One region of the Mesorhizobium sp. M0140 genome, then DNA from elsewhere that is predicted to be linked to it. Evidence: predicted binding sites of a transcription regulator. Region 1 holds the regulator's gene; the other holds the start of a gene.
What was found. The regulator LexA, encoded in region 1, represses DNA repair genes until DNA is damaged. The targets are predictions, from matches to a motif close to TGTTCNNNNTGTGTTCNG.
Positions count from the first base shown of each region.

Region 2: the regulator LexA is predicted to act here: its motif matches at 2,228-2,245, upstream of NKJ37_RS28645 (ATP-dependent helicase).

Region 1 is NZ_JAMYTM010000013.1:89,655-98,962, reverse strand. It holds gene kynA (tryptophan 2,3-dioxygenase) at 1-331, shown strand, start outside; gene kynU (kynureninase) at 411-1,658, shown strand; gene lexA (transcriptional repressor LexA) at 2,069-2,809, shown strand; gene NKJ37_RS15525 (ComEC/Rec2 family competence protein) at 2,803-5,253, opposite strand; gene gltX (glutamate--tRNA ligase) at 5,355-6,779, shown strand; gene gltA (citrate synthase) at 6,965-8,293, shown strand; gene lpxB (lipid-A-disaccharide synthase) at 8,362-9,308, opposite strand, start outside.
Region 2 is NZ_JAMYTM010000042.1:19,002-28,309, forward strand. It holds gene NKJ37_RS28640 (glucose/quinate/shikimate family membrane-bound PQQ-dependent dehydrogenase) at 1-2,032, opposite strand, end outside; gene NKJ37_RS28645 (ATP-dependent helicase) at 2,285-4,948, shown strand; gene NKJ37_RS28650 (ABC transporter permease) at 5,236-6,285, opposite strand; gene NKJ37_RS28655 (ATP-binding cassette domain-containing protein) at 6,282-7,079, opposite strand; gene NKJ37_RS28660 (substrate-binding domain-containing protein) at 7,169-8,182, opposite strand; gene NKJ37_RS28665 (sugar phosphate isomerase/epimerase family protein) at 8,283-9,191, opposite strand; gene NKJ37_RS28670 (Gfo/Idh/MocA family protein) at 9,188-9,308, opposite strand, start outside.

The sequences.
Region 1 (9,308 bases):
GCTGCTTTTGGCGCGCAACGGATTCGACATCGGTGCCGATGCCAGGCGCACGGACTGGCGTGAGACGCGAACCGAGAATGAAGAGGTGCTGGTCGCCTGGCAGACCATCTACCGCGATCCGCAGCGCTACTGGATGTTCTACGAACTGGCCGAGAAGCTGGTCGATTTCGAGGACTACTTCCGCCGCTGGCGCTTCAACCACGTCACCACGGTGGAGCGCATCATCGGCCTGAAACGCGGCACCGGCGGCACGTCGGGTGCTTCGTATCTGAAGAAAATGCTCGAGGTCGTGCTGTTCCCGGAGCTGTGGACGGTCCGCACCCGGCTCTGACGTCGAAATGGAAACAGGCACACCGAGGGGACGCGCCTGTAGCGGAAAACCCTTCGCGAACAACCGGGACTGACCGACCATGAGTGGAATTCCTGATCTCGCCGCAGTCGAAGCGATGGATGCCACGGATCCGCTGCGGGCCATGCGCGACCGTTTCATTCTGCCGGAGGGGATGATCTATCTCGACGGCAATTCACTGGGGGCAGCGTCTCATGCCGTTTTCAGCGAGCTGCAGCAGGCGGCGACCCAAGAATGGGCCCAGGATCTCATCCGAGCTTGGAACACCGCCGGATGGTTCGAGATGCCAATCGAACTCGGCGACCAGCTCGGACGCCTGATAGGAGCCGCGGTCGGCCAGACCGTTGTCTGCGACACGACATCGACCAACATCTACAAGGTGCTGCATGCGGCGCTGGAGATGCGGCCAGACCGGTCGGTCATTGTCGCCGAAGGTGACAGTTTCCCCACCGACCTGTACATCGCCGAAGGCGTGGCCTCGACCCGGGACGGCGTCCTGCTGCGCCTCGCGGGTGTCGACGCGCCGACCATCGAAGAGCTGATCGACGAAAACGTGGCGGTGGTGCTGGTCAACCACGTCAATTACAAATCGGGTGAACTGCGCGACATGTCGGCGCTGACGCGCAAAGCTCATGCGGCCGGAGCGCTGATCGTCTGGGATCTTTGCCACACCGCCGGCGCCCTGCCCGTCGAGCTCGATCACGCAAATGCCGATTTCGCCATCGGCTGCACCTACAAGTACCTCAACGGCGGTCCGGGCGCACCGGCCTTCATCTATGCCGCGCAGCGCCACCACGGCGATATCAGCCAGCCGCTCAGCGGCTGGTGGGGCCATGCGCGGCCCTTTGCCTTCGAACGGGGTTATGTTGCCGGCACCGGCATCCGCCGCTTTTTGTGCGGCACTCAGCCGATCCTGTCGATGGGGGCGCTCAAAGGCGCGCTTGCCATCTGGAATGACGTCGACATGGCGGCATTGCGAAAGAAGAGTGTCGCGTTGACAGAACTGTTCATCCAGCTCGTCGAAGCCAGGTGCGGCGCCTACGGTCTCACGCTGGAGACCACCCGCGACGCGACCAGGCGCGGCAGCCAGGTGTCGTTCCTTCACGATCACGGCTATCAAATCATGCGGGCGCTGATCGAGCGCGGCGTCATCGGTGACTTTCGTGCGCCATCGACCATCCGTTTCGGCTTCACGCCGCTCTATGTCGGCTACAAGGATGTGTGGCTGGCGGTTGAGGTGCTGGAGGATATTCTGCGCACGGGCGCATGGAAGGACCGCCGTTTCGCGGTCAAGGAAGCCGTTACCTGACGCAACGATCCCCGCGATCCACCGCCGCCGCCCTCACTGCCTGGCAGATGACGGAGGGCTGAATTTCCAGCCACAAATGCCAACAGACGTTGGCGTTTTGGCTCCGTTTCGTTCACGGCAAACGAACGTCCCGAAGATTGATATCGTCCTTTGTGGGGGTCGATAGACTGATAATGCCAAGCCTGGGTCGAGGATGAGCCACAGGTCATTAACCATAATAATTTCAATGTGAGCAGGCGCATCGCCGTGCCTAGCGCCTGTTGATCGCGACCTGCTGGCAAGCGCCAAATAATTTCAGCAGCCTTAACAAATTCATTAAACTTTAAACGGTTGCAGAACACAACTGGAACAGATAGGGTTTGTTCTGGGTTTGTTTTTCGATTCTGGTTTCAGGTAACCTGGGGGCCGCCATGCTGACGCGCAAGCAACATGAACTGCTGATGTTCATCCATGAACGCCTGAAGGAGAGCGGCATTCCGCCATCCTTCGACGAGATGAAGGAGGCGCTTGACCTTGCCTCCAAATCCGGGATTCATCGGCTGATCACCGCACTTGAGGAGCGCGGCTTTATTCGCCGGTTGCCCAACCGGGCACGCGCGCTGGAAGTGCTGCGATTGCCGGACTCGATCGCGCCCGGTCTCAACGCGGCAAAGAAGTTTTCGCCAAGCGTCATCCAGGGCAGTCTCGGTCAGGGTGGCGCCCTTGGCCGGCAGATCAAGCCGGCGCCTTCGCGGATGCCCTCGCCCGGCAATGATGACGATGCGGTCTCCGCCGTGTCGATCCCGGTCATGGGCCGTATCGCCGCCGGTGTGCCGATCGATGCCATCCAGCATCAGACGCATTCGATCTCGGTGCCGCCGGACATGATCATGGGCGGCGCCCACTATGCGCTGGAGGTCAAGGGCGACTCGATGATCGAGGCCGGTATCTTCGACGGCGACACCGTCATCATCCGCAATGCCGACACGGCGAGCCCCGGCGAGATCATCGTGGCGCTGGTCGATGAAGAGGAAGCGACGCTGAAGCGGTTCCGCCGCAAGGGCGCTTCGATTGCTCTCGAAGCCGCCAATCCGGCCTATGAAACCCGTATTTTCGGCCCGGACAGGGTCAAGGTGCAAGGCAAGCTCGTCGGCCTGATCCGCCGCTACTGAGGCGGCTGTGGGTTGGCCGCTGGCTTCTCCGGTTTCTTAAAGGGTGCCAGCCCCCTCGCCTCACGAGAGTATTTGCGTTGCGTGTGCCAGGGCCGATATGGGCTGTCCACCGCGAAGCTGATCGTCGCCGGCGTGGTCGCCGATTGGCGATCGAAGAAGACCGCGGCACTGCCTTTGCGAGCCAGTTGCCGCTTGGTGATGACGAGAACCAGCGGATTGTGACAGGCGTCATACGCGGTGGCGTCATTGATGACGATCAGCTCGGCGAAGCCGCAGGCTTTCCAGGTGTCCTTGCGGTCCTCGACATAGGCAATGATCGCACCGGACATGTGCCTGGCCACGCAAACGTCTGAGGAGCAATAGAACGGCGATCCCGGCGGTAGCTCAACGGCATCCGCGACGTCGAATTGCCCGTCGCTGTTGTCGAACACCTCCGGAACGACGATGGTTTCTGATGTCAGGGCGCGTTTCCAGTTGTCGACGGTGAATTCGTTCGGCCGTTCCCGGCTGACGGCAAGCTCACCGCCACCGATCGGCAACGCCACCAGCCGGGCGTCTTCCGAGATCAGCACATCCGGCGTGCGCGTATCCGAGACGGTCAGCAAGCCTGCCAGCGCGAATGGCAGAGCAGCGAGCCGCAGCCAAGTTGTCGCCATCGTCGCGATGACCAGGGCAATTGCCACCAACAGGACCGACTGCTGCGAAATCAGCCCGACCCCATCGACAGGCGAACGCTCGGAGATCCAGCTTGATATGGCGATCATCATCGTCAGACCCTTACCCATCAGGTAGAGAGCCGGCCAATCCAATCCGAAAGGCATCAACAGCGCGCTGGCGACGGCCAGGAACATGACGACGGTGACGATCGGCATTACCGCGAGATTGGCAAACAGGCTGAGCGGCGAGACACGCTGAAAATGCCAGATGGCAAACAGCGTCGTCGCGCTTCCCGCGATGATCGAGGTCATGGCAAGGCCGGTTGCCGCCAGCAGGAATTTTCGCGTCAGGAAACCGGGCACGGATCGCTTTGGCGGCGGCGGTCTTGCTTTTCCCGCGCGGTGATCCGCCCAGCCGGCATAGGCGCCGACCAGAGCCGCGGTCGCGGCGAACGACATCTGAAAACTCGGGCCGACCACCTCATGCGGCGACACCACGATGACGGCGATCGCCGAGATCGCCAGATTGCGCATGGTGAGTGCTGCTCGATCGAACAGCACGGCAATCAGCATCACCGCCAGCATGATGAAGCTGCGCTCGGCGGCAACGACGACTCCCGAGATGATGAGATAGGCCGCGATCGAGAACAGTGCGGCGGCGGCGGCATACTTCTTGACCGGGCGACGCGCGGAAAAGTCGGGAAACAAGGCGAAGGCGCCGCGCAGCAAACCCATGATGGTGCCTGCGACCAGAGCCATGTGCAGTCCCGAAATGGAGATGATGTGGTAGATGCCGGTACGTCGCATCGCCTCATTGATGTCATCGGGAATGCCGGCGCGCACGCCGACGATCAGCGCCGCGGCGATCTCGCCTTCGGCGCCGCCGACGCTCGCCCTGATATGGTCGGCGATGCCTTCACGGGCATTTTCCACGCTAGAGGAAATTCGGGCCGGCAGCGGCATGTCGCCGTCATCGTTGACGACAAGCTTTGGATTGCCGAGAAAGAACCCGCTGCCACCGATGCCGGCAAAGTAGCTGTCGAAGGAGAAGTCATAGCTGTCCGGCCGCACCGGCCCGGTCGGCGGCAAGAGCTTGGCATATCCGGTGATGAGGGAGCCGGCGGTCACGTCAGCCGGGATCTTGCGTGCCGAAAGCCGCACCCGTTCCGGCGCATAGCGCAGTTTCGGTCTTGCGGTCGATGTCACGTCGATGGTCAGCCGGATACGGCCGGTTTCCATCCGGTCGAGCGAGACGACGCGGCCGGTGACTTGCGTCGAAATTTCCGAGCCCAACATTTGTGTGCCCGCACGCCACGTCTCGACCTTGGCAGCAAGCAGTCCTAGGGCGCACAAAAGTGCCGCCATGAAACACAGATGGGTCTTTGGCCATGAGCGCGAGACCAGCGCACAGATCCCCGTCAGAATGACAACCGCGACAGGTCTCGCAAAGTCGGGTTCAGCCGTCAGCGAAAAATAGCCGATCGCTCCGATCGCCAGGCAGACCGGCACCAGCAGGAAGGCCACGCCCCGGTCGAGTTCCAGGCTCGCCGCCGTGTTCACGCTGTGGCGCAGGCGAGGCAGTGATGTCAGGCTGATTTGCCGGCGCACGCGAACGATCCTGCCGGTTTCGGCAACAGGAACAGAGGCGGCGACATCCGCTTGTAACGGCGCTTGGCCGGGATCCGGCAGGAGGGGCGACGGCAATGGCAGAGGCGCAAAGAGGGACCGTTCGCTGACGCCGATGGCAGCGTCCTCGCCCTGATCCGAGCCCCAGCCTCGTCCAGCCATCGGGTCTGCCCCTTGCGCCCTCGACACCCTATGCTACATGAACGCCGGGCGCGCGAAAGTCCGCGCAACCGCACCCGCTTCAGATGGTTTCCGAGAGTTCCATGTCCGACAAGGTCGTCACCCGTTTTGCCCCCTCGCCCACCGGCTATCTGCACATAGGCGGCGCGCGCACGGCGCTGTTCAACTGGCTGTATGCAAAGCACACTGGCGGCACGATGCTGCTGCGCATCGAAGACACCGACCGTGAACGCTCCAATGAAGCCGCGACGGCTGCCATCCTCGACGGGCTTTCCTGGCTTGGCCTGAGCTGGGACGGCGAGCCGGTGTCACAGTTCGAGCGTGCGCCGCGCCACCGCGAGGTGGCCGAGGAGCTCGTGCGCATGGGCATGGCCTATTATTGCTATGCCACGCCAGCCGAACTGGAGGCCATGCGCGAGGCTGCCAGAGCCAAGGGGCTGCCGCCCCGCTATGACGGCCGCTGGCGCGACCGCGACCCCTCTGAGGCGCCCGCAGGCGTCAAGGGCGCCATCCGCATCAAGGCGCCGACCGAAGGCGAGACCATCGTCCATGACCGTGTCCAGGGCGAGGTGCGCTTTCCCAACAAGGATCTCGATGACTTCATCATCCTGCGTTCTGACGGCAATCCCACTTACATGCATGCCGTCGTCGTCGATGATCATGATATGGGCGTCACCCATATCATTCGCGGCGACGATCATCTGACCAATGCCGCTCGCCAGACCGTGATCTACAACGCCATGGGCTGGGACGTGCCGTCCATGTCGCATATCCCCCTGATCCACGGCGCCGATGGCGCCAAGCTGTCGAAGCGGCACGGCGCGCTTGGCGTCGAGGCCTATCGCGCCATGGGCTACCTGCCGGAGGCGCTGCTCAACTACCTGGCGCGCCTTGGCTGGAGCCATGGCGACGACGAGATCATGTCGATCAAGGATATGATCTCGTGGTTCGACATCGGCGATGTCAACAAGGGCGCGGCGCGCTTCGACTTCGCCAAGCTGGAGGCGATCAACGGCGCGCATATGCGCCGCATGAGCGATGCCGAACTGTTCGACATCTTCATCGCCACCCTGCCCTATCTCGAAGGTGGCCCGGCGATCGCCGCGCGCCTGAACGACAGCACCAAGGCGCAGTTGCTGGCAGCGCTTCCGGGCCTGAAGGAGCGCGCCAAGACACTGGTCGAGCTCGTCGATGGCGCGGCCTTCCTGTTCGCCACGCGCCCCCTGCCGATCGACGACAAGGCGGCCCTTCTGCTTACCGACGATGCCCGCAAGATCCTGCGCAGTGCTCACGAAGCTTTGAACGGGCTTGCGGGTGACTGGACAGCCGCCTCGGCGGAGGCGGCGATCCGCGAGGTGGCAGCGGCCGGCAGTCACAAGCTCGGCGCGGTGGCCCAGCCTTTGCGCGCTGCGTTGACCGGCAAAAGCACCTCGCCGGGCGTGTTCGATGTGCTCGCCGTGCTCGGCCGCGAGGAAAGCCTGGCGCGCATCTCAGATCAAATCGATTAGGAGCAAACTGGCCCAAGAAGATTGGCATTGAAAGGCGGGTTTCGCAGTGCAACATTAGGCCTTGGCCCAATCTGGCACGCACCTCCTGAGATGCGGTGGCGAATACGCGCATTGCGGTGATTTTCGACGTGTCGCTCTGCAGAATTTTGCCTTTGCCGGCATGAGGAAACAAGAAGGAGTTTGCAATGACCGAAGCTGCGAAAAAAATGGATTTGGGCGGCAAGACCCAGGAGGCCACGGCAACGCTTGCATTCGCCGGCAAGACCCATGAATTCAAGGTGCGAAGTGGTTCGGTCGGGCCTGATGTCATCGATATCGCCTCGCTCTACTCAACCACCGGCGCCTTCACTTACGATCCCGGCTTCACCTCGACGGCAAGCTGCGAGTCCGAAATCACCTTCATCGACGGCGACGCCGGCATCCTCCTGCACCGCGGCTATCCGATCGACCAGTTGGCCGAACATGGCGATTTCCTCGAGGTCTGCTATCTCCTGCTCTACGGTGAATTGCCGACCAAGGCGCAGAAGGACGACTTCGACTATCGCGTGACGCGCCACACCATGGTGCATGAGCAGATGTCGCGCTTTTTCACCGGCTTCCGCCGCGACGCGCATCCGATGGCGGTGATGTGCGGCGTGGTCGGCGCGCTGTCGGCCTTCTACCACGACTCCACCGACATCTCCGACCCCTACCAGCGCATGGTTGCCTCCATGCGGCTGATCGCCAAGATGCCGACGATCGCGGCGATGGCCTACAAATACCACATCGGCCAGCCGTTCATTTACCCGAAGAACGAGCTCAACTTCGCCGCCAACTTCCTGCACATGTGCTTTGCCGTGCCGTGCGAGGAATACAAGATCAACCCGGTGCTGGCGCGCGCCATGGAGCGCATCTTCATTTTGCACGCCGACCACGAGCAGAACGCCTCGACCTCGACCGTTCGTCTCGCCGGCTCGTCGGGCGCCAACCCGTTTGCGTGCATCGCCGCCGGTATAGCCTGCCTGTGGGGACCGGCGCATGGCGGCGCCAATGAAGCGGCGCTCAACATGCTTGGCGAGATCGGCCATGTCGATCATATCCCCGAATTCATCGCCCGCGCCAAGGACAAGGACGACCCGTTCCGCTTGATGGGCTTTGGCCACCGCGTCTACAAGAACTACGATCCGCGCGCCAAGATCATGCAGAAGACGGCACATGAGGTTCTGGGCGAGCTCGGCATCAAGGACGATCCGCTGCTCGACATCGCCATGGAGCTGGAAAAGATCGCGCTGACCGATTCCTATTTCATCGAGAAGAAGCTCTACCCGAATGTCGACTTCTATTCCGGCATCACGCTGAAGGCGCTGGGCTTTCCCACCACCATGTTCACCGTGCTGTTCGCGGTCGCCCGCACCGTCGGCTGGATCGCCCAGTGGAAAGAGATGATCGAGGATCCGCGCCAGAAGATCGGCCGCCCGCGTCAGCTCTATACCGGCGCACCCGAGCGTGACTACGTGCCGATCGCCAAGCGGTGAATTGGGAGTAGGGATTGGGGATTGGGGATTGGGCAGTAGGCAGTAGGCACGGTCAACTTCCCTACTCCCTACTGACTATTCCCTCTCTTGATATACCGCATCACCACCTGCGCGGCGATCTCGCCGGACGGTCTATCCGTCGCCATGCGCCGCGTGATCTCTGCAAATCCATTCTTCTGCCAGGCGCGCATGCCGCTGTCGGCGAACAGGGCTTCCAATTGCCGGGCCAGATTGTTCGGCTTGATGTAGCCGTCGTAGAATTCCGGAATAAGCGCTCGATCCGATATCAGATTGGGCAGCAGCGCCGACCAGACGGAAACGAGGTACGGCGCCAAGACGCGCGCGACCGGGTCGAGCCTGTAGCAGGAAATCATCGGCACGCCGGCCAGCGCCAGTTCCAGCGATACCGTCCCGGACGCGATCAGCGCCGCATCGGCTTTGCCGAAAGCCTGCCATTTGCGTTGGGGATCGACGATGATCTCAGGCTTTTCATCCCAGCGGTTGACGGAGGATTTGACGAGGTCGGCGACATGCGGAACGGTCGGCAGCAGCAGCCGTAGGCGGTGGCCACGCGCACGCAGAATCGACACCGTCTCGCCGAACGGGTCGAGCAGCCGCCGTACCTCGCCACGCCGCGAACCGGGCAGGACGAGCAGGGTCTTGACGCGATCAGGAGAAAGGTCGCGCGGCAGCTCCTGCGCCTTGGCTGCGGCCAGCAAGCCCGCATCGTGGGTCAGGCGATGCCCGACATAAGTGCCCGGCGGCCCGCCGAGCCGATCGAGCTCCTTGACCTCGAAAGGCAGGATGCAGAGGATGTGGTCGACATAGGGCTTCATCGCCACCGCCCTGCCCGGCCGCCACGCCCATACGCTCGGGCAGACATAGTGGATGATTGGAATCGACGGGTTGGCCGCACGCACCTTTTTGGCGACGCGCAACGAAAAGTCCGGACTGTCGATGGTGACAAGGCAGTCCGGCTTTTCGTCGGCAACGGTCTTGGCCAGTTGGCTGATCC
Region 2 (9,308 bases), on a different contig from region 1:
GCGGCGTCATATCGTAGACGGTGCCGTTGCGGTGCTTGTAGGCGATCTTGCCGGTCCTGAGATCGGCGCCGGCGACATAGCCCCAGGGCGGCGCCTGGCAAGGAATGCCGAGCGGCGACAGGAACGGTCCCATCACCACCGCATAGGGCGCGCCCTCGTTGCGGTTCAGCCCCTGCTCGCTGCCGCGCCCTTCGTCCGGCGGCGGCACCTGATCGCGCGGGATCAACTGCGATTTGAACGCCAGGTAGGTCGGCATGCCGAACAGCACCTGCCGGACCGGATCGACGGCGACGCCGCCCCAGTTGAAGGTGCCGAAGTTGCCGGGGTAGATCAGCGACCCCTGGACGGAAGGCGGCGTATAGCGACCCTCATAGCGCAGGCCCTGGAATTCGATCCGGCAGGCCAACTGGTCGAACATGGTTAGGCCCCACATGTCGGCGCCGGTGAGCGGCTTCGGCATGAAGGTGAGATCGGAGACCGGCTGCGTCGGCGATGTGTGGTCGCCTTCGATCGCGCCGCCCGGCGCCGGCACTTCGTTGACCGCAATGACCGGCTCGCCGGTGCGGCGGTCGAGCACATAGAGGTCGCCCTGCTTGGTCGGTCCGACCAGCGCCGGCACCACCGTGCCGTCGGGTTTGGTGATGTCGATCAGGCTCGGCTGTGCCGGTACGTCCATGTCCCAGAGATCGTGGTGCACGGTCTGCCGCACCCATCGCACCTGACCGGTGTTGAGGTCGAGCGCGGTGATCGACGACGAGAACTTCTCGACATTGGAACTGCGCCCGGCGCCGAGCTGGTCCGGCGTCTGGTTGCCGAGCGGCACGTAGAGCAGGCCGAGCTTCTCGTCGGCGCTCGGCGTCGACCACATGTTGGGCGAGTTGGCGGTATAGGTCTGGCCGGCCGGCAGCGGCGTCGTCTGGTCCGGATTGCCGGAATCCCAGTTCCACACCAGCGCGCCGGTGGCAGCGTCGTAGGCGCGGATGACACCGGACGGCTCCTGCGTCGAATAATTGTCGTTGACCGCGCCGCCGACAATGATCTTGCCGCCTGATATCAGCGGGGCCGAGGTCGAGTAGTAATAGCCCGACTTCGGATAGGGCATGTTGGTCAGAAGGTTCAGCGTGCCGCCCTCGGCGAAAGCCGGGCAGACCTGCCCGTTGGCGGCGTCGAGCGCGATCAGCCGCGCGTCCGAGGTCGGCAGGTAGACGCGGGTCGCACAGGGCTGCCCGGCGGCGCCGGCGGCATCGGCATAATAGGCCACGCCGCGGCAGGTCTGGTGCTGGCGGTCCTTGTCGAGCTTGACCTTGGGATCGAAGCGCCATTTCTCCTTGCCGCTCGCGGCATCGATGGCGATGGCGAAATTGTGCGGCGTGCAGATGTAGAGCGTGTCGCCGATCTTCAGCGGCGTCACCTGATAGGTGGTCTCGCCGACATCGTCCGGACCCTTCACGTCGCCGGTCTGGTAGGTCCAGGCAGGCTGCAGCTTGGCGACATTGTCCGGTGTGATCTGGTCGAGCGGCGAATAGCGCTGGCCGAACTGCGTACGTCCGTAATAGTGCCACTCGCCGGCCGGCACATCATTGCCAAGATTGGCGTTGGCGACCACCTTGTCAGTGCCAAGTTCGCCGGCAATGTCCTTCGGATCTGAAGTCATCGAATAACCGGCGACGGCCAGCGAGGCCAGCACGGCAAGGATCAGCGGCGCGCGTGCGTCAGGGCCGACAAGACCCCGCCTCGCCCACGGCGTCAGCAGCCACAAAGCGAGAAGCACGATGATGCCGCCGCGCGGTCCAAGTTCCCACCAGTCGAAGCCGGTTTCCCAGACCGCCCAGGCCAACGTGCCGAGCACGATCACCGCGTAGAGCCACAGTGCGGTGGACCGGCGCCGGTAGAGCAGCCAGGCGGCGATCAGGAAGGCAAGGCCGGCAACGACATAGTACCAGCTGCCGCCCAGCATCGCCAGGCGGATGCCGCCGCCGCCGAGTGCCAGGCCGATGAGGAAAAGAATGAGGGATGTGATGGTGACAGCCAAGATGATACTCCTTCGACTGTTGCGCTTCGCGGCGCGGCCATGGCAACCCGGCATTGCGTCGCTGCCCGAAGCACAACTTTCTCCTGACGGTCCCGCCTGTCAAGCACGGGCCTCAAGCGCAGGCGGTAATGGTCCATCGCAATTGGAATAACATCGACCGCAGTGGGAGCGCGGGGCAGCAATCGGGCACTTTAGCGGAACAAAACGTAGACAGTTCTGGTCTTTCCCCACCGAATCACTACATTCGGGGCAATGTCCGGCTTTTCCGAAGACATGCCCTTTTTCGACGAACCCAATGCGCGGCCCACGGCCCCGTCGGGCATCGCCGCGCGCGCCATGGCTGCCCGCAGCGGCCACAACAACGCGCCCGACTATCTCAAGGGGCTGAACCCCGAGCAACGGCTGGCGGTGGAAACCACCGAAGGCCCGGTTCTGGTGCTGGCCGGAGCCGGCACCGGCAAGACCCGCGTGCTCACCACGCGCATCGCTCACATCCTCGCCACCGGCAAGGCGTTCCCGTCGCAGATCCTCGCGGTGACCTTTACCAACAAGGCCGCGCGCGAGATGAAGATCCGCATCGGCGTGCTGATCGGCGAAGGCAATGTCGAGGGCATGCCATGGCTCGGCACCTTCCACTCGATTGGAGTGAAGCTGCTTCGCCGCCATGCTGAACTCGCCGGTTTGCGCTCCGATTTCACCATCCTCGACACCGACGACGTCGTGCGGCTGATCAAGCAGCTGATCCAGGCCGAAGGTCTGGACGACAAGCGCTGGCCGGCCAAGCAGTTCGCCCAGATGATCGACGGCTGGAAGAACAAGGGGCAAGGCCCGGCCGACATCGCCGAGGGCGATGCGCGCGCCTTCGCCAACGGCAAGGGCCGCGAGCTCTACAAGGCCTATCAGGAGCGGCTGAAGACGCTGAACGCATGCGATTTCGGCGACCTGCTCTGCCACCCGATCCGCATCTTCCGCGCCAATCCGGACGTGCTCAAGGAATACCATAAGCGCTTCAAATACATCCTCGTCGACGAGTACCAGGACACCAACACCGCCCAGTACATGTGGCTGCGGCTCCTGGCGCAAAGGCCGGATGCCGGGCGCAAGCCTTCGGCGACTAATCTCCAATCGGCCGAAGGCCGCAAGGACGACCGTCCGTCCGAGCCGTTGCGAGGCCCCCGCGGAGGGCCCGCGCCGGCAGGCGCGGAACAGCCCGTGAGCGTGAATATATGCTGCGTCGGCGATGACGACCAATCCATCTATGGCTGGCGCGGCGCCGAGGTCGACAACATCCTGCGCTTCGACAAGGATTTTCCCGGCGCCACCATCATCCGGCTGGAGCGCAACTACCGCTCGACCGCGCACATACTGGGGGCCGCCTCCCACCTCATAGCCCACAATGAGGGCCGCTTCGGCAAGACGCTGTTCACCGACCGCAACGAGCCGGAGGACGGCAAGGTGCATGTCCACGCCGCCTGGGATTCCGAGGAAGAAGCGCGCGCCGTCGGCGAGACCATCGAGACCTACCAGCGGCAAAAGCACAATCTCAACGACATGGCGATCCTGGTCCGCGCGTCCTTCCAGATGCGCGAATTCGAGGATCGTTTCGTCACGCTCGGTCTCAACTACCGCGTCATCGGCGGCCCGCGTTTCTACGAGCGCATGGAGATCCGCGATGCGCTGGCCTTCTTCCGCGTGGTGGCGCAAGGCGCCGACGACCTCGCCTTCGAGCGCATCGTCAATGTGCCCAAGCGCGGCCTTGGTGAAGCCACCATCCGCCAGATCCACGACACGGCCCGCGCGCTGCGCATCCCAATGCTGGAAGCCGCCGCCAAGCTCGCCGAAAGCGACGAGTTGAAGCCGAAGCCGCGCGCCGCCTTGCGCGAAGTCGCGGCCAGTTTCGAACGCTGGCAGAAGGCGCTGGAAACCACGCCGCACACCGAACTCGCCGAGACCATTCTCGAAGAGAGCGGCTACACCGACATGTGGAAGAACGACCGCTCGGTTGAAGCCCCCGGCCGGCTGGAGAACCTGAAAGAGCTGATCCGCTCGATGGAGGAGTATGAATCGCTGCGCTCCTTCCTCGAGCATGTCGCACTGGTCATGGACGCTGAGCAGAACGCCGGGCTCGACGCCGTCTCGATCATGACGCTGCATTCGGCCAAGGGCCTCGAATTCGAGACCGTCTTCCTGCCCGGCTGGGAAGAAGGTCTGTTCCCGCACCAGCGAGCGCTGGACGAAGGCGGCCGCTCCGGGCTGGAGGAAGAGCGCCGGCTTGCCTATGTCGGCCTGACTCGCGCCAAGAAGAACCTGCATCTGTGGTTCGTCTCCAACCGCCGCATCCACGGCCTGTGGCAGTCGACCATCCCGTCGCGCTTTCTCGACGAACTGCCGGAAGCCCATGTCGAGGTCGCCGAAAGCGGCAACTCCTATGGCGGCTACGGCAACTCCTACGGCGGCGGTTCTTTTGCCTCCGGCCGCGGCGGCCAGGGCGCAGGACGGCAGAACCCCTATGGCGCCTCGCGCTTCGACAATGTCGGCGCCGACACCGAAAAATCCGGCGCCTTCTCCAACACCTATGCGACGCCGGGCTGGCAGCGCGCGCAGGCCAACCGCACCGAAGCCACCGACCGCAACTGGGGCTCGCGCTCCGGCCACCAGGTCGAGCGCATCGGCTATGGCGAGACCGATTCCGGCTACGGCGCCGGCCGCACCTCGGTCAAAGGCCGCACCATCGACGGCGAACTGGTCGCCAAATCCGTCGCCGACACGCCATCGCCCTTCAATGTCGGCGACCGCGTCTTCCACCAGAAATTCGGCAACGGCAACATTTCCGCGATCGAAGGCAACAAGCTGACCATCGACTTCGACAAGGCCGGCCAGAAGCGCGTGCTGGACGGGTTCGTCGCGGCGGTGTGAGCGCCCGCTTGCCCTACAAGCGACCATTCTCTGGCGGAAGCCCCACCTTCGTCATCCACGGGCGGAGCAGGAGCGTAGCGACGCGGCGCAGACCCGAGGATCCATGCCGGGACTCAAACGCGTCACCACGGTGCAGAATTCTGCTCCGCTGCATTCCTGGGCGAAGGTCGCGGCATGGATCCTCGGGTCTTCGCGACGGAGCTGCGCTCCTGCTTCGCCCGTGGATGACGAAGTGATTGATGTCTCCGCCAATCGTCAAGGCATGCGGTTCGCCAACGAAACAGCCCTCACCGATACCTTGCCTGGTTCCACTTATGCCCGAGCAGCGACAGGATGATGATCAGGCCGTTGAAGAACTGCACGTAGAAGCCGCTCAACCCCGCCGCGACGACGCCGGTCTGGATGAAGGACACGGTGACCGCGCCGATAGCGCCGCCGACCACGGTGCCGATGCCGCCCCAGGTCGGCGTGCCGCCGACGAACACCGAGGCCAGCACCGGCAGCAGATAGCCGTCGCCGGCGGTCGGCCACCAGGTGAAGTTGATCATCACCGAGAAGGTGCCGGCGAGCGCCGCACCGATGCCGACGAAGACGAACACTTTCACCCGCACGCGCTTGACGTCGATGCCCATCTGCTGGGCGCTGTCGGGATTGTCGCCAACCACCCTCACCTGCGCGCCGAAGCGATGGCGGTTGTAGAGCATCGCCGACAGCACGACGAAGCCGATCGCCCAGAAAATCTGCACCGGAATTCCCAGGAGCTGGCTTGAAAAGATCGTGTAGGCCCAGCTGTCGCTGAGGCTGGTCAGCGCCATCGACTTGCCTTCGTTGATGATCTGGATCAGGCCGCGCAGCAGGAAATTCATGCCGAGCGTTGCGATCAGCGACGACAGCCCGCCATAGACCACCAGCGAGCCTACCAGGAAGCCGAGCAGCATGCCGGTGACGAGTGCGGCGGCGATGCCGAGGAACGGATCGTAGCCGGCCTGCACGACCAGCGCGAAGACCCATGAGGCGAAGCCCATCGTTGCCGGAAACGACAGGTCGATCTCACCGCAGGTGACGACGAAGACCAGCGGCACCACCACGAACAGCGCCACCGGCAGCGTCGTCAGCACCGAGCGGTAGAGATACCAGGTGGTGAAGACGGTCGGGTTGGCGATCATGAACACCGCCATCATGACGATGAACACGGCGAGCGTGCCGAGCGCGGCACGGTTGTCGAGGATGAAGCCGCGCATCCAGTGATCGGATGGGTGTTTCCACTCTTTCTGGGCACTGGGGCGGGGAATGCCGGCGGACGGCTCGTGCAGGTCGGGCTCCATGGTCTTGCTCATCGTGCTCTCTGCTCCGCGTCGCCGGCATCGTGCAGCCCGGCCAATCCGCCGGGATGCGCGACCTCTTCCATGAAGTTGATGAGATCTTCGGCCGACTTGACCTCGCTGCGGTCAGTCGTCAGTGCGACCTTGCCACGGTCGAGCACGACGAAGCGGTCGGCGATGTCGAAGACATGATGGATGTTGTGGCCGATGAACAGAATCGAGCGGCCGCTCGCCCGCACCTGACGCACGAAATGGAACACCTTGGCGGTTTCGGTCAGCGACAACGCCGTCGTCGGCTCGTCGAGGACGATCAACTCCGCCTGCTTGTAGATGGCGCGTGCGATCGCCACGCCCTGGCGTTCGCCGCCCGAAAGCTGGCCGACGATCGACTGCGGCGTGAACACTTTCGAGGTGAAGCCGATCTCGCGCATCAGCCGGCTCGCTTCCTCGATCTCCTTGTTGACCCTGAGAAAGCCCATGAAGCCGGTCAGTTCGCGGCCCATGAAGATGTTGCGAACGATGGTCTGCTGCACGGCCAGCGCCCGGTCCTGGAACACCGTCTCGATGCCGGCCTCGCGGGAACGCGCCGCGCTCCACCCGGTCACCGGCTTGCCGCGCACGAGGATTTCGCCGCTGGTCGGCTTGACCACGCCCGAGAGGATCTTGATCAGCGTCGACTTGCCGGCGCCATTGTCGCCGAGCAGGCCGACGACCTCGCCGCGGTCGACGCTGAGGTTGACCCCGCCCAGTGCATAGACCTGGCCATAGGATTTGCTGATGTCGCGCAGTTCGATGAGGCGCTCTGCCATCGGATCCTCGCTTTGATTGTCTCTTGCCGGCTTCGTCGCCAGCGGTCCCGCCGGCCGGGGCCTGAGATCCCGGCCGGCGGCTTGGGAGGTCAGCGCAGCGCCTGCTTGGCGAGCTCGGCGACGATCTCGTAATTTTCGGGCGTGACGAAGCCGGCGCCGGTGTCGACATTCATCGGCGCAAGCCCCAGCACCACCTGCTGGCAAAGGCTGAGGATCGGCAGATAGCCCTGCAGGAACGGCTGCTGGTCGGCGGTCAATTGCACCCAGCCGCCCTTAAAACCCTCGACGATCTGCGGGCTGGTGTCGAAGCCGAAGTTGAAGATCTCGCCCGCCTTGCGTCCGGCCGCCTGCATGTAGGTCGAGACATTGCCGAGCATCTGCCCGCCGGGATAGCCGACCGCCTTGACGTCGGGATTGTTGAGCAGCGCCGCGGTGATCACCGGAATGGCCAGATTGGGATCGGACGCCCATTCGCCGCTCGGCGGTGAGGACAACTGGATGACCTCGACGCCGGCCTCCTTGAGCGCCGCCACCGTGCCGCGCTCGCGCGCGCCGCGACTTTCGTTTTCGAACGGACCGATCATGATCGCCTTGTCGCCGGCCTTCAGCTTGCCGAGCTTGAACGCCTCGGCGCCGAGCGCGCGGCCCTGCTGTTCCTGCTGGGCGCCGACATAGCCGCCGCCAAATGCCGCCATCACCTTCGGCACCGGCACGTTCTGATACATCATCTTGATGCCGTCCTTGTGCGCCTGTTCGGCGAGCGGCATGATCGACGCGTCGCCCGGATGGCCCATCATGGCGATGCCGTTGGGCTTGACCGCGACGGCCTCGCGCAGTTGCTGCACCATCTTTTCGATGTCCCACTGGGAGAAGATGTAGTCGACCTTCGGCCCGAGATCGGCCTCTGCCTGCTTGGCGCCATTGTAGACGATGGTGCCGAAAGCGTCGCCCTCGGCGCCGCCGACGAAGAAGCGGATGTGGACATCCTTGCACCATTTGGCGTCGAGCGCCTGCGCGGGCAAGGTGGAGATCGCAGCGGCAAGCACCGTGGCGGCGGCCACGACGGTCGAGCGCAGAACTGTCCTTCTCATCGTCATGCTCATGCACTTATCCTCCCTTTTTGTCCTCGCAAGCGAGGGGTTTCGACATTCGCTTCGGCAATGCGCGCTGCAGACATCCCGGCCGGCTCCTCCCGCCGGCCGATCACATCGGGTTCGGCAGGTAGCTGGCGCCTCCCCGGCATTGCTTCAGATATTCCAGCGCCCGCACCTGCCCGGTGATCTCGAGATCGTCGCGATAGACCGGGTCGTGCCAGCCTTCGATATCGATGGCACCCTTGTACCCGGCCAGCCGCAATTCGCTGATCACCCGCGTCCAGTCGCTGTCGCCGAAGCCTGGCGTGCGCATCTGCACGAACGGCAAACGGCCGAACACGCCATGCTCGCGGATGACATCCCAGCGCACCGTCGCGTCCTTGCCATGGACGTGGAAGATGCGCGGCGCCCATTTGCGGATCTGCGGCATCGGGTCGATCAGATAGACGAGCTGGTGGCAGGGCTCCCATTCCAGTCCGAGATTGTCGTCGGGCACTTCGTTGAACATCAGCTCCCAGGCGTCGGGATTGTGGGCGATGTTCCAGTCACCGGCGGCCCAGTTGCCGTCCATGGCGCAGTTCTCGAAGGCGATGCGCACGCCCTTGTCGGCGGCACGCCTGGCCAGCGGCCCCCAGACTTCCTTGAAGCGCGGCAGGCTGTCGGTCAGCTTCTTGCCGCGCAGGCGACCGGTGAAGCCGCTGACCATCGAGGTGCCGAACAGATGCGCATTGTCGATCACGGTTTCCCACGCTGCGAGCACGCCGCGATCGACCTCGCCGTCTTCCAGCGGATTGCCGAACACGCCGAGCGAGGACACGGTGACGTCGGCATCGCCGATCGCCTCGCGGATCTGGCCGGCGAGAAGCGGCAGGTCCTTGTCGCCAAGCGTCTGCCAGAAGAAGGGCTGGATGCTCTCGAAGCCGTGCGGCAGGATCTGTTTGACGTAAGCCGCCGGATCATCGAGGTTTGCCCGCACCATGGTGCCGATCCGGACGTCGAGAAGCGGGTTTGGCATCATTTTGCGTCCTCTGCGATTGCCACGCGGCGTCCTGTTTCGGCGCTCTCGATGGCGCCAAAAACCATGGCCAGGCTCTTGATGTTGTCGGCGCCGCGCGTTTCCGGCTCGGTGCCGGTC